Regions from separate parts of the Fischerella sp. JS2 genome, predicted to be linked through region 2. Evidence: predicted binding sites of a transcription regulator. Region 2 holds the regulator's gene; each other region holds the start of a gene.

Region 1 (3,200 bases), 810 kb from region 2:
TTCATCAAAAATGCAAATCGCTGTCCACGATTTGCCATCATAGAAGGTAGGAGAAAAATTTCTGGTTTGACACCAGTTAAACGTTTTAGTTCTCCCTTAGTTATTTCCAAGCCTAGTAAGTCAGGCTGCACGGCCTAGATACTCCCTTCATAGTGCAAGTTGCGTGTTTCTCGTATTTTAATTTTAAAAAACAAATTAAATTTGCTTTTGTGGCTGCTACAGGAATAAAAAAGTACTTAGGAAGAGTTTAAGCGATCGCCCAGCGTTTTTGGGAGAAACGAACACTCTCTTGAAAAGCTTTGAGGTTCCCTCCGGGACGCTGCGCGTAGGCGCGTAAGCGACTTCTCGTAAGAGTACGGAGGAAACCTCCGCACCCTAGCCTTAAGCCACTCCGTGTCTACAAACTTTTCGCAGATGCACACAGATAAACACCGATAATCTATCTGTGTGTATCTGTGTGTATCGGTGGTCGATATGCTTGATCTTATCTGCTAAATTCAAGGATACAAGCCTCTATCAGTAAGCGCTTGGGCAACCCGACCAACTCCCAAAGTATAAGCTGCCAACCTTAGAGAAATTTGCCTTGTCTTTGAGTGTTTGATCACTTGGCGATATGCTTGCACCATTAAGTGTTCCATTTCACGGTTAACGCGTTCCTCATCCCAAAATACGTAAGAAAGACCTTGCACCCACTCTAGATAACTCACCACTACGCCGCCAGCGTTTGCTAAGATGTCCGGTAATACAGTTACACCCCGTGCTTCTAGTGCTTGGCTTGCCATTAGAGTTACTGGGCCATTAGCCGCCTCTGCAACTATCTTGGCTTGCACCTGATTTACATTTTCTTCTGTAATCTGGTTTTCCAAAGCTGCGGGAATCAACACATCACAGGGTAAAGTTAGTAACTCAGCATTGCTAATTGGTACTGCATCTGGGAAACCAACAACACTTCTACGGTTCTCAGTCGCATAAGCTTTCAAAGCAGGGATATCAAGACCTTCTTTGGAATAAACTCCTCCAGATCCAGTCGCAACAGCTATCACCTTCGCTCCGGCTTCGTGGAATAATAAAGCCGCTGCCCCGCCTACATTCCCGAAACCCTGGATCACTACTCGCACATCCGCTAAGGATTTACCTCGATCAACTAGCGTTTCCCTAACAATAATCATTACGCCGCGTCCCGTTGCCATTTCCCGTCCCCGTGAACCACCGATAGACAGGGGTTTACCAGTTACAACTCCTGGCACAGCATGACCAACATTCACAGAGTAAGTATCCATCATCCAAGCCATTTCCCGGGCAGAAGTACCCATATCCGGTGCAGGGATGTCTATACTAGGTCCAATATCTTTGATTAATTCGCTGGTGTAACGTCGTGTGATTCGTTCTAGTTCACCAACACTGTAACGTTTTGGATCTAGAGCAATGCCTCCTTTAGCACCACCGTAGGGAATACCAAGTAGCGCACATTTCCAGGTCATTAACATTGCCAAAGCTGATACCTCTCGTAGCGTCACCGCCGGATGGTAACGAGTCCCACCCTTATAGGGACCTAAAACATCGCAGTGCTGCACCCGATGTCCTGCCAAAATCTGTATTTCGCCACTATCCCGTTTTACGGGAATCGACACTGTAACTACTTTACGTGGATGACTAAGTACTTCCAACAGACCTTGATCTAGCTTTAATTCTCGTCCTGCTGCTTCCAGGTAGCTACAAGCCTGGTCTAGTGGGCAAATATACGCTGGAGAAGGAGCTTCCAGTGGTTGTAGAGATGTTGAAATCATAGATTCTCCCAATCACGGTTCTACAAAATCCTTATCGAACCGGATCTGTATGTCTAGACTAGCCTTTTTTTTAGAAAAAAATAGAAATTTTGTAGTTTATGTTACATTTTTCTCTAGATGTAGCTTTTTTGGCTAGTCCAAAGGTAGTAAGATAGTGTAACCAGAGATACACATAGATGAACACAGATAAAAAACATACTTGTTATCTGTGTTCATTTCCTATTTGATTTTGTCTTTGAAGTGAAAAAATAGTTAAGTTTGCCCCTTGGCTTTGGTAATTATTCACTACAAAGATACTAAGACACAAAGAATTTAAACAAACACTTCAGGAGTAAAGTTACCGTGTAAACCATAAGGGATATGGTGTTTTAGATGTAATTTTGCTACTGCCCCCTGGTTGAAATTACGGCCATCTAAAATTACAACATCTGAGCGATCGCAACTAGCATCATAAACCAAAGCTAACACCCAACCATCGTCTTCCCTTTGAGAATAGGGACGGGGTACAAATACTGGTTCGCTAGCAAAGCCTCTGGGTGCAGCACTCCATAATTGCCGTTCTCCTGACTCCAGATCCATCTTCAAAAACGCTTGCAAGGGAGCATTACCACTAGGAGCATGAGCAGCACCAATATACAAATAGCGATGCGATCGCCCAACTTTTTGAGGATGCAAAGTCGGAAATTCACAACAACGGCTTTCTAACAAGTTTCTCCGTACAGTCTGTTCTTGGAGATTGAGGTGAAAACGCCAGAGTTGTCCAGGCTTGAGAGCATCAAAATTAGTCTGTCGAAAATCACTTTCTGGTTCAACTTCTGGTAGAGATTCGTAACAAATAGAGTCGATGATAATCTCGTTACCTTGTTCAAAAGCATTGGCATGGTGAAACACAAACCCAGAATGAGTTTCGAGAATTTGCACTCCCCTTAGTCCGTCCTTATTAAGGGTTCGGCGAGGAATAATAATCACTCGCGTCGGTTGATTGGGTTGAAACTTAATACATTCGCCTGCACCACGCATTCCCAATGCAAAAGGTATGGGATTAAAAGTTACAGGATTATAAAAGAATATGCAGTAATTCGGAGTAATAGCAAAATCGTGGATAAAAGCGAAACCTGGTACACTATGGGCGTGCTTTCTAATAATCTTGCCTTTTGTGTCTAACTCAAAAATAGTAAAAGTTGTAGATAGACCCGGCTTGATAGAAAAGTTTACTAAACAAGGTTTACCATCATCAAACTCACAACTAGGATCAAAACGGGGATGGGCGCTAAAAGCTTCACCTTCTGACAGCACACCGTTAAAGTATTCCTTGCCCAAAGTTTCTAGTGTATGGGGATCGAGGCGATGGGGTTCTGCTGCTTCCCAAAGAGCCAGTAGCTTATTACCCCAGTAGATGACATTAGTATTAGC
Region 2 (3,200 bases):
GAATCACTTCCTGACGCTTGGCTAGTTCGCGATCGCGTTTGTCTATAGCAGCTTGCGCTTCAGCAACGGCTTGTTTCGCTTGCTCATAAAGTTTTTGGCGTTCTGCTTTTAGTCGTTTAATTTCCTCTAGTTGTCTGTTCCTTTCTTGATAAACGTTTTGTAGCTGGGCTATGGCTTTTTCATATTGATTTGCCACTTGACTCAATTGCTTTTGAGTGCCTTGGAGTTGGGTTTGAGTTTTTGCTTGTTGATTAATTGTACGGTTGAGTTGGGCTTGCGTTTGCTGTTGCTTAGCGTTGGCTGCTTGTAAAGATTTGTTAATTTCTTGCAGATCCTGCTGAGCTTTGGCTTGTTCTTTCCTGGCTTGCTCTAGTTCGGTTTTGGTTGTATCAAGTTGCTGGGTCGTATTTTCTAGTTGTACGCGTTTACGCCTAAGGTCTTTTTGAATATCTTCTAACTCAAAAACTCCTTTACGCAAACCTTCATCAGCTAAAAATAAAATGCCCAGGGTTGATGCAGAAATGCCCAACCCTGTCAAGATTGTTACTAATACAGCTGTATTTTTGGGTCTAAGGTTGAAAAGTGAGAGCCGTTTTTTGCCAACCCGCGTGCCAATGCGATCGCCGACGGTGGCAATAACGCCTCCCAAAATTAAGATTGCAATAATGAGGATGTACCCGGTGGCCATCTGTTTGTATTTACCGAAGAAATCCTTCCAGATACAGCCTACTACTTTCAGGCATTTTCTGTGGCGAATTGCAGGTTGATAAATTACTGGGTAAAGGGGTAAAGAGAAAGGGGAAAAGGAATTAACAAGTATTTATCCATTACCCATTACCTATTACTCATTACCCATTACCTATTTCTACAAGAGTGTCTATATTTCTGAATGCCGCTCTCTGTGTACAATTAAGTGAATTGCCGACTTAGTGTCACAGGTTTGTGGACAGTAATTTTTTTCTTGTGTATGGAAATCATCTTCTTTTCGCGCAAATCGCCTAGTAGTCTAGTGACAGTCACACGAGTCGAACCAATTGCTTCAGCGATCGCCTGATGAGATAGCTTGAGATCAATTGTGATTCCATCTGCACAAGGAAGACCAAAATCTCGACAAAGAATTAATAAGAAACTTATTAATCTTGAACCCATATCGCGGTGAGCGAGAGTTTCAATCATCATCTCTGTCTGAAGAATGCGCGAAGATAAACCCCGCAGCATTAACATCGATAATTCTGGATTTTCCTTGAGTGCTTGTTCCACCTGTTCGATAGGTGCTGAAAGCAATTCCACAGGCGTAAAAGCAACTGCATGATAAAAACGATCAGACTTGTTTCCCGTTAGTAGGGACAAAACCCCAAATACACTGTTTTCTCGCAGTAGCGCTACAGTTATCTCTTCTCCTGCTTCGTACACCCTGGAGAGTTTAACTGCACCTTTTAAGAGAAAATAAACTCTTTCAGCAGGATCGCCGGGGAAAAAGATCGTCTTGTTGCGCTCGAACGATTCCACCACTGGCGGAAACGCTCCAGTCGCCATCTGACGAAAAACATTTGCTAGGGCTTTATCTTGTGTCACGATCATCTATCTCCCTTCCCCTACCCAATGCCAGAAAAACGAATATGGATTTCCTAAGAATACACTCGAAAATTCAATAAAACATTGTCAACCTTTCTGTACTTTCCTATACTTAACCCTTTATCTAATTGATGTTTGTTTAACATGATACAAAATTTGTAGTGCAGGAATCTAGTACTTTTTGTTAGGTACTTCCAAAATTGTAGACAATAAGTTTTTTAAGAAAAAAGTAAGATTCATAGAGAATTTATGAAAACATAAAATGGTAAATTGATGGTAAAAAGCAATTTTGGCACGATGGATGTTGAAAATACGGATGTAAAAACTTAGGGTAATGGAGACGCAAGGGAAACCACAAATAAATTTAGTTACTTACAAAAGAAAAATATCTTTTTCTAAAACCTTTACTCTGTTTAAAAATCCTTTTGATCATTCATCTTTAAAAGAAGCAGTTTGTATCCAATTTTAGTTGGTGCAAGATAGAGTCTCTTCTGTTACATCTACCCTGAAGTACAATCAAAAATCAAATTTATAAAACGAAGACAAACCAAGCTCAGATTCATGTATGCTCCTAATGAAACATCACATCAATAATTTCTATGCTGGATCTGACTGGAAAAAATGCCCTTGTTACAGGCATTGTCAACAACCGCTCTATAGCCTGGGGTATTGCCCAACAACTGCACAAAGCCGGAGCTAACTTGGGGATCACCTACCTACCAGATGAGCGTGGCAAAATGGAGAAAAAGGTTGCTGAACTTGTCGAACCTCTCAACCCAAGTCTGTTTCTCCCTTGCAATGTCCAAGATGACGAACAGATTCAATCTACTTTTGAGACGATCCGCGATAAATGGGGCAAGTTGGACCTTCTCATCCATTCCATTGCCTTTGCCAATAAAGATGATTTGAGTGGAGACTTTAGCCAAACCTCTCGTGAAGGATTTCGTACAGCTTTAGATGTCAGCACCTATTCTTTGGTGCAACTAGCTGGTGCAGCTAAACCTTTGATGATCGCAGGTGGAAGCATAGTTACTCTCTCTTATTTAGGAGCCGTAAGAGCAGTTCCTAACTATAATGTGATGGGAGTTGCCAAGGCAGGATTAGAAGCTAGTGTGCGTTATTTAGCAGCAGAACTCGGTTCTGCCAATATCCGCGTCAATGCCATCTCCGCCGGGCCAATCCGTACTTTAGCTTCTAGTGCCGTTGGCGGTATTTTAGATATGATTCATCATGTCGAGCAAGTAGCTCCCTTGGGACGCACCGTCACACAGATCGAGGTAGGTAATGCAGCAGCGTTCTTGTGTAGCGACTTGGCAAGTGGAATTACAGGACAAGTCCTGTATGTTGATGCAGGATATGAAATTATGGGAATGTAAGAATTTGTTAGTAGTTAGTGGTTAGTAGTTAGTAGTAAATCACTAACCACTAACCACTAACCACTAACTATTAACCACTAACCAAATACTATGCAAATCAGCGATCGCCAAACTCTATCTTCACCCAACAACCTCACACAAACTCCCCGTATTGCTTCTGTACATCGCACTACGGAGGAAACAGATGTCCAGGTTACGATTAATTTGGATGGTACAGGAGTTTGTAATGCAGCTACAGGTATTCCATTT
Region 3 (3,200 bases), 1.7 Mb from region 2:
GGTTGCGTTCTTGTGCTATTGCTTGCGCTGAAATTAACAAGGGTTGCAATATATCAGCAAGATAGCAATCTGCTTCTTTCTCTCCTGTTCCTGGTAGCAATAATGGCGGTTTGTCTTCTTTTTCTACAGTTGCTTCTACAAATATTTCTTCTTGTTCTGGTAGTTTTAAAGGTGCTAAATTCTCTACCCCCAAATCAATCACTTCATCAAATTTCTTCAACAATTCTTGCAGGCGATCGCTTTCCCGCACAATGCTTTCTGCTACTTCTCGGTTAGGGTCTCCCGACCGCAGTCGCTTCAAAAGCAGCTTACCAAAGGTTCGCAATGCTGTCAGAGGATTACGAAATTGATGCAACAGATTATCTAGTAAATCCTGCTGTTTCTCTTGCAGAATTTGTTGTTGATGCAACTGTACCTCTAACCATGTGCGCCGCTGGTCTAAAATACAGGCTATTGCCAGTGTTCGGGCTATACTTTCTATACGACTCCGCTCCTGTTCATTCCATGCCCTATCTTCTCTAGCTGTCACTAGTAGCCCCATCATGACATCTTCATAAACCAGAGGTAAAACGATTTTGTCGCCGCTTAAAAGAGATTCTTCTGGTGAATCCTCTGATGTTCTATTTTCTGTCTTAGAACTATTTGATGGGACAGGAAAATCTTTTGCTGACGTCAATAACTTTTGATTCAGTGTTGGTAATGCCAGAGCATTTGTACTTTGACCTCCAACTGCTTCTGGATAAACTACTAATGGAATCAATTTCGCTTCATTGGTTGGAGCCTCTACCAATTCTTGTGTTAAATATACAACACTTAATGACGCTCCTAGTCCTTGAACTAGTAACGCCATTTGCTCTCGGCACAGAGCAATAAATTCAGAACTGGCAGACATTAGCATTTTTCAGATCTTGCTCAGAATTAGGACAAAACAAGGAAAAAGTGTGAGTTCTATATGTAACAAAGCTTAACTATATTTTGCAACTAATGCATTAATCCGAAGGCAGAAGGCACCAGGGCAGGAGGCACCAGGACAGAAGGCATTAGGTATTGGGCTTTAGTTTATAAATAACCAACCACCAACCACCAACACTGTTCATAATACTTACCAAAGTATTTATCTACGTTAAGAGAAATTATGTTTCTTGTATCAAAAGTTTAAAAACTGTTGATCTTTTGAACTAGAACTTTTATAATTACGACGGATTTTGTAGCTATAACTACAATCTGTAGCTTTGAAGAGGAGGAAAAAAGGTTGGCAAGGAGACGAAAGCGGAAGAGCCGTCGTCGGCAAGAAGGGCGGCGTATCTTAGAGCATGTGCCCCAATATAGCATTGAAAGCGGCGAAGATAAACCTGTGACAGCAGCCAGAAAATTTATTCAAGCTGAAGGGATCTTGCCACCCGCTTTGCTACTCGTAAAGCGCAACGAACATACAACAGATCGATACTTTTGGGCTGAAAAGGGGCTATTTGGCGCTCAGTATGTAGAAGAGAATCATTTCCTATTCCCTAGTCTGAGAACGTTAGAACCTTCTGCTGTCCCAGAACCGATGGCATTGGTTAGTCGCTGAAACATCTAAGGCGATTTAGTAGATAGTGATTGTGGCTTTTGACAATTATTAACTGGCAAAATGCTAAAGATATATAAAAATTTAATTTTTTTTTAGTTTTCAGCTAATTTGCCAGTCAAATTTAGCGGTCTGGATTAAGATTAATCAAATCCTGCCAAACTATTATGTTTGTAGGATGAGGTTTGGATGACAAAGATTACAAAAAACGGGAATGTAGCGACTCCTCCCTAAGCAAAGAGTTCGTGTCATGTGAACGACGTGCTTAGGAGCTAGTTCTCTAGGGAAAAGTAAACCACCAATTAATTTTTGTAAAATTTGCCAAGCCGCTTTGTCAAACAAAATATAATCTACTCTCCACAAGAATTAAAATTCTTGTGGAGAATAATCTATAATCGGGATTAGTTATTTTTGTTTCCATTTCCGACAAATGCTGCCCACAAATCTGCATTTAGTGATTTCAGAGATAGTCAAATAATTTTGGACTTTACGAAAAGTTTGTAGACGCGTAAGCGTCTACGCGCAGTGTTCCGGGGTGAACCTCCAAGCTTTTCAAGACGGATTGATTCCACAGATAAATCAGGCGGCTTGTACCATCAAGGAATCATCGGTGTTCATAGCTTGGTTGCTATTCACCTGGCTTTAGCTTTAATACCCTTTTTAACTCAATCAGTTCATCTCGATGGGCAGTTACAGTAATTCGACTTGAGGATGGTGATTCGCCCTGAGTTTGTTCTACCTTTAGCGATACCTTTTCAAGCTTTCCAGCTTTTTTCCAGTAGAAAATACCACTGACAGGGGATAGCAATACCATCCCGATAAAAAAACTACTCAGGCTAGGGAAAAGTTGTGACAAAACCAGTGATAGACAAAGAATACCAGTAGCACTCAGCACAGTCAAAAATATTGCTAAAAACCAACTGGGTCGAACATTGCCTTCAAATATAACTTGGTTTTGTTCTTGGTCTACCGCTGCCACTCGGTAAGACCTAGCTCGGAAATACTCCCTTAATTGAGACATTAAAGTAGCTTCGTCTTGCTCAGATACCAGTTGTGCAACTTCAGTACGGTCTTTAGTAGAGGCACGAACAAAGAAAAATAATCCGACCGATAACACAAAAGTGAGCAACAACGTGGATGGCAGAATAGCGGTATCCATATAGTGAGTTTTTACTGCTTGAGTGGAGGAGACTTATTCATTATCAATTATTCGTTAATTTGTCCTCCCATTTATGTACTGTTGCCAAAGACGTGCTAAATCCTGTGCTTGTGGAATCCACTCTGAAGAAACTTGGTACATCCGCCGGGGACGTCCGCGTCCTTCGAGTTTTTTCCAATACCCTGTAATAGCTTTGTAGTCTTCGAGAAACTTAATCGCACTGTAAAGTACGGTGTCCGAAAGACGATAGGTGGGGTATTCAGTTTCTAAGCGTTGGATTAACTCGGTTCCGTAAGACTCCCCTTGTAATAAAACGTACAAGATATAACAAACTGCTAGTTCTTGACAAAGGTAAGTTGGCGGAGGATTCTCAAAGAATTGATATATATCCTCAAGTTTCATGGTTAGTGAAGAATGGCTAAAACAATGCCCAAGGGTCGAGCCTACAATCCCTTTTGTGAGTATATAGTGCTA
Region 4 (3,200 bases), 2.4 Mb from region 2:
CTCACTAACTACTAACTACTAACTACTAACCCTTTCAAATTAACAATCGTAGTAAAGAGCAAATTCGTAAGGATGAGGACGTAAACGCATTGGGTTAACTTCATTGTCTAGCTTGTAAGAAATCCAAGTTTCAACGAAGTCTTCGGTGAATACACCAGGTTCGGTCAAGAAAGCATGATCTTTCTCTAGTGCTTCCAATGCTAATTCTAAAGAACCAGGAGTGGAGGGAACTTTCGCCAGTTCTTCTGGAGAAAGTTCATAAATGTTTTTATCCAGAGGTGAGCCAGGATCAATTTTGTTCTTGATACCATCTAAACCAGCACAAAGCATGGCAGCAAATGCCAAGTAGGGGTTAGAAGTCGCATCAGGACAACGGAACTCTAAGCGCTTGGCTTTGGGGTTAGTACCAGACAGAGGAATACGAATAGAAGCAGAACGATTCCCTTGAGAGTAAGCCAAGTTCACAGGTGCTTCATAACCAGGTACTAGGCGCTTGTAAGAGTTAGTGGTCGGGTTGGTAATTGCCAACAGTGCTGGTGCGTGCTTGAGAATGCCACCGATGTAATGCAATGCTGTTTCACTCAAACCAGCGTATTTATCGCCTGCGAACAGGGGTTGACCGTCTTTCCAAATTGATTGGTGGGTATGCATCCCAGAACCATTGTCTTGGAAGACAGGCTTAGGCATGAAGGTGACAGTTTTACCATATTTCCTGGCTACGTTCTTGATGACGTATTTGTAAGTCATCAGCCAGTCGGCAGCTTCAATTAACTTACCAAAGCGAAAACCAAGTTCGCACTGACCACCAGTAGCTACTTCGTGGTGCTGCTTTTCAATAGGCACGCCGCATTTTGCCATTGTCAGCAGCATTTCTGTACGAATATCTTGGAAAGTATCGGTGGGGGGCACTGGGAAATAACCCTCTTTGTAGCGGGGTTTGTAACCCAAGTTGGGACCTTCTTGTTTACCGGAATTCCAACGCCCTTCAACTGAGTCTACGTAGTAGTAGCCTTCATGAGAGTTTTGGTCAAAACGGACATCATCAAAGATGAAAAATTCAGCTTCAGGACCAAAGAAGGCTGTGTCACCAAGACCGGAGGAAACCAGATAATCTACTGCTTTTTGAGCAATCACACGAGGACAACGACTGTACCATTCGCCCGTACGGGGTTCTTTGATACTACAAATGATACTAAGAGTCGGTTCTTTCATGAATGGGTCGATCCAGGCAGTGTTTGGATCGAGAACCATTGCCATGTCTGATTCGTTAATAGCTTTCCAACCCCGGATACTGGAACCATCGAAGGGTACGCCGTCTGTGAAGCTACTTTCATCGATTTGATTGTGAAAGACTGTCAGGTGCTGCCATATCCCTGGCATATCGATGAATTTCAGATCGATCATCTGAATGTTGTTGTCCCGAATCATCTTCAGGACGTCTTGTGGGGTTGTCATGGTTACTCCTTCTCCGCCAATTTAGTACAGTAAACCACAATGTTAATGCACGCTGACCTTGCTTGATGAACCCAAATCATTAAAGACACCTGAAATATCCTAAGGATATAAATTTGAGATATTTTGTATTTTTTGTTACAGAATATCATGTTTATAGGTTATGTTCACTTTTGCTGAACAAACTCTACAAAACTTGACAGTTCATCTCACGAGGCCAACTTTGGCATAGAATCCTTTAAGTAGCGCATACATTGTTTTTGTGCTTGAGCTTCTTTTAATCAGTGAACAGTGAACAGTGAACAGTTATCAGGTATATGGTGCGGGGTTGTTACCCGTCATACAACGCCTTCCATATTGGTGGAGGGACGTTATCAAGTGATAAAACTGATAACTGATAACTCATAACTGATAACTGTTAATTTCATTGGCACAAAAATTAGCCGCTTGCAAAAGCAGTCAAATAAATATCAAACCATAAATAGCAATGATTGGGAGATAAAGGAATGCGGGATGCAGTCACAAGTTTAATTAAGAATTATGACGTTGCTGGGCGGTATTTTGACCGGAATGCGATCGACAGTCTCAAGTCCTATTTTGAAAGTGGGACAGCACGAGTACAAGCCGCAGGAGCTATTAATGCAAATGCGGCAGCAATTGTCAAGCAGGCTGGTTCGCAATTATTTGATGAACAGCCAGAGTTGATTCGTCCCGGCGGTAATGCCTACACTACCCGGCGGTATGCGGCTTGTCTGCGGGATATGGATTACTACCTGCGCTATGCTACTTATGCGATTGTTGCTGGCAGTATGGATGTACTGGATGAGCGTGTGCTGCAAGGTTTACGGGAAACTTATAATTCTTTGGGTGTTCCCATTGGCCCTACAGTTCGTGGTATCCAAATTATGAAGGATATTGTCAAGCAGCAATTGGCAGAAGCTGGTGTTAGTGGTGCTAGCTTTGTAGATGAGCCGTTTGACTACATGACCAGCGAGTTGAGTGAGAAGGATATTTAGTCCTTCTATACAAGCAGGCTTTTTGCCTGCTCGATTGGTATAAGATAGAGTCAGCCTCCTCAGGTTGGAGCTTTGTCAGCGCACTCTAATTAAGATGTTGTGTTAGCAAAGTTCAGGCCTGGGAGGTTAGTTTTTTATACGAACCATAAAGGCGTGAAGGACACCAAGGGAAGATTGGCAAAGAAGAGATTGGATGTTTTATTGGTAGAACTTGATTTATGTTCTTCTAGGCAACAGGCACAACGGTTAATTCAAGCGGGAGAAGTGACTGTTGATGGTAAGCTTGTTGATAAGCCGGGGACAGAGGTTGAGGTTGCTGCTGAGGTTAAGGTTAAGGAGCGATCGCGTTTTGTTTCTCGTGGGGGTGAAAAACTTGCCAAAGCGCTGCAAGAGTTTGCTATCACTGTAGAAGGTCGTGTTTGTTTAGATGGTGGCATTTCTACAGGGGGTTTTACTGATTGTCTCCTGCAAGCTGGGGCAAAGTTAGTTTATGGTGTTGATGTCGGTTACGGACAAGTTGACTGGAAGTTACGTAATGACCCACGAGTTATTTTGAAAGAACGCACGAATTTACGCTATCTAACGCCTGATGAGTTGTATGATGTATCCCCCCTAGTAGAAACGGAGGGGGATTATGCTGATTTGGTGGTGGTGGATGTTTCGTTTATTTCGTTAACGAAAATTCTGCCTGCGTTGTGGCAATTAACTCAACCTCAGCGTGAAGCGGTTTTG

Evidence for each region. Region 2 encodes NtcA, which controls nitrogen genes in cyanobacteria. Its sites were predicted from a motif close to TNTGTANNNNNNNNTACANA; they were not measured.
Region 1: the regulator NtcA is predicted to act here: its motif matches at 1,876-1,895, upstream of RS893_RS06700 (Glu/Leu/Phe/Val dehydrogenase).
Region 3: the regulator NtcA is predicted to act here: its motif matches at 1,205-1,224, upstream of RS893_RS17335 (DUF3155 domain-containing protein).
Region 4: the regulator NtcA is predicted to act here: its motif matches at 1,578-1,597, upstream of glnA (type I glutamate--ammonia ligase).

The regions. Positions count from the first base shown of each region.
Region 1 covers NZ_CP135918.1:1,600,623-1,603,822, forward strand. Annotated here, with positions in the region: gene RS893_RS06695 (hypothetical protein) at 1-131, opposite strand, end outside; gene RS893_RS06700 (Glu/Leu/Phe/Val dehydrogenase) at 498-1,787, opposite strand; gene RS893_RS06705 (carotenoid oxygenase family protein) at 2,100-3,200, opposite strand, start outside.
Region 2 covers NZ_CP135918.1:2,410,144-2,413,343, reverse strand. Annotated here, with positions in the region: gene RS893_RS09985 (DUF3084 domain-containing protein) at 1-688, opposite strand, end outside; gene ntcA (global nitrogen regulator NtcA) at 910-1,581, opposite strand; gene fabI (enoyl-ACP reductase FabI) at 2,175-2,951, shown strand; gene hisB (imidazoleglycerol-phosphate dehydratase HisB) at 3,042-3,200, shown strand, end outside.
Region 3 covers NZ_CP135918.1:4,081,563-4,084,762, reverse strand. Annotated here, with positions in the region: gene RS893_RS17340 (sensor histidine kinase) at 1-898, opposite strand, end outside; gene RS893_RS17335 (DUF3155 domain-containing protein) at 1,253-1,570, shown strand; gene RS893_RS17330 (cofactor assembly of complex C subunit B) at 2,196-2,726, opposite strand; gene RS893_RS17325 (PadR family transcriptional regulator) at 2,781-3,128, opposite strand.
Region 4 covers NZ_CP135918.1:4,779,162-4,782,361, reverse strand. Annotated here, with positions in the region: gene glnA (type I glutamate--ammonia ligase) at 40-1,455, opposite strand; gene apcB (allophycocyanin subunit beta) at 1,959-2,468, shown strand; gene RS893_RS20325 (TlyA family RNA methyltransferase) at 2,643-3,200, shown strand, end outside.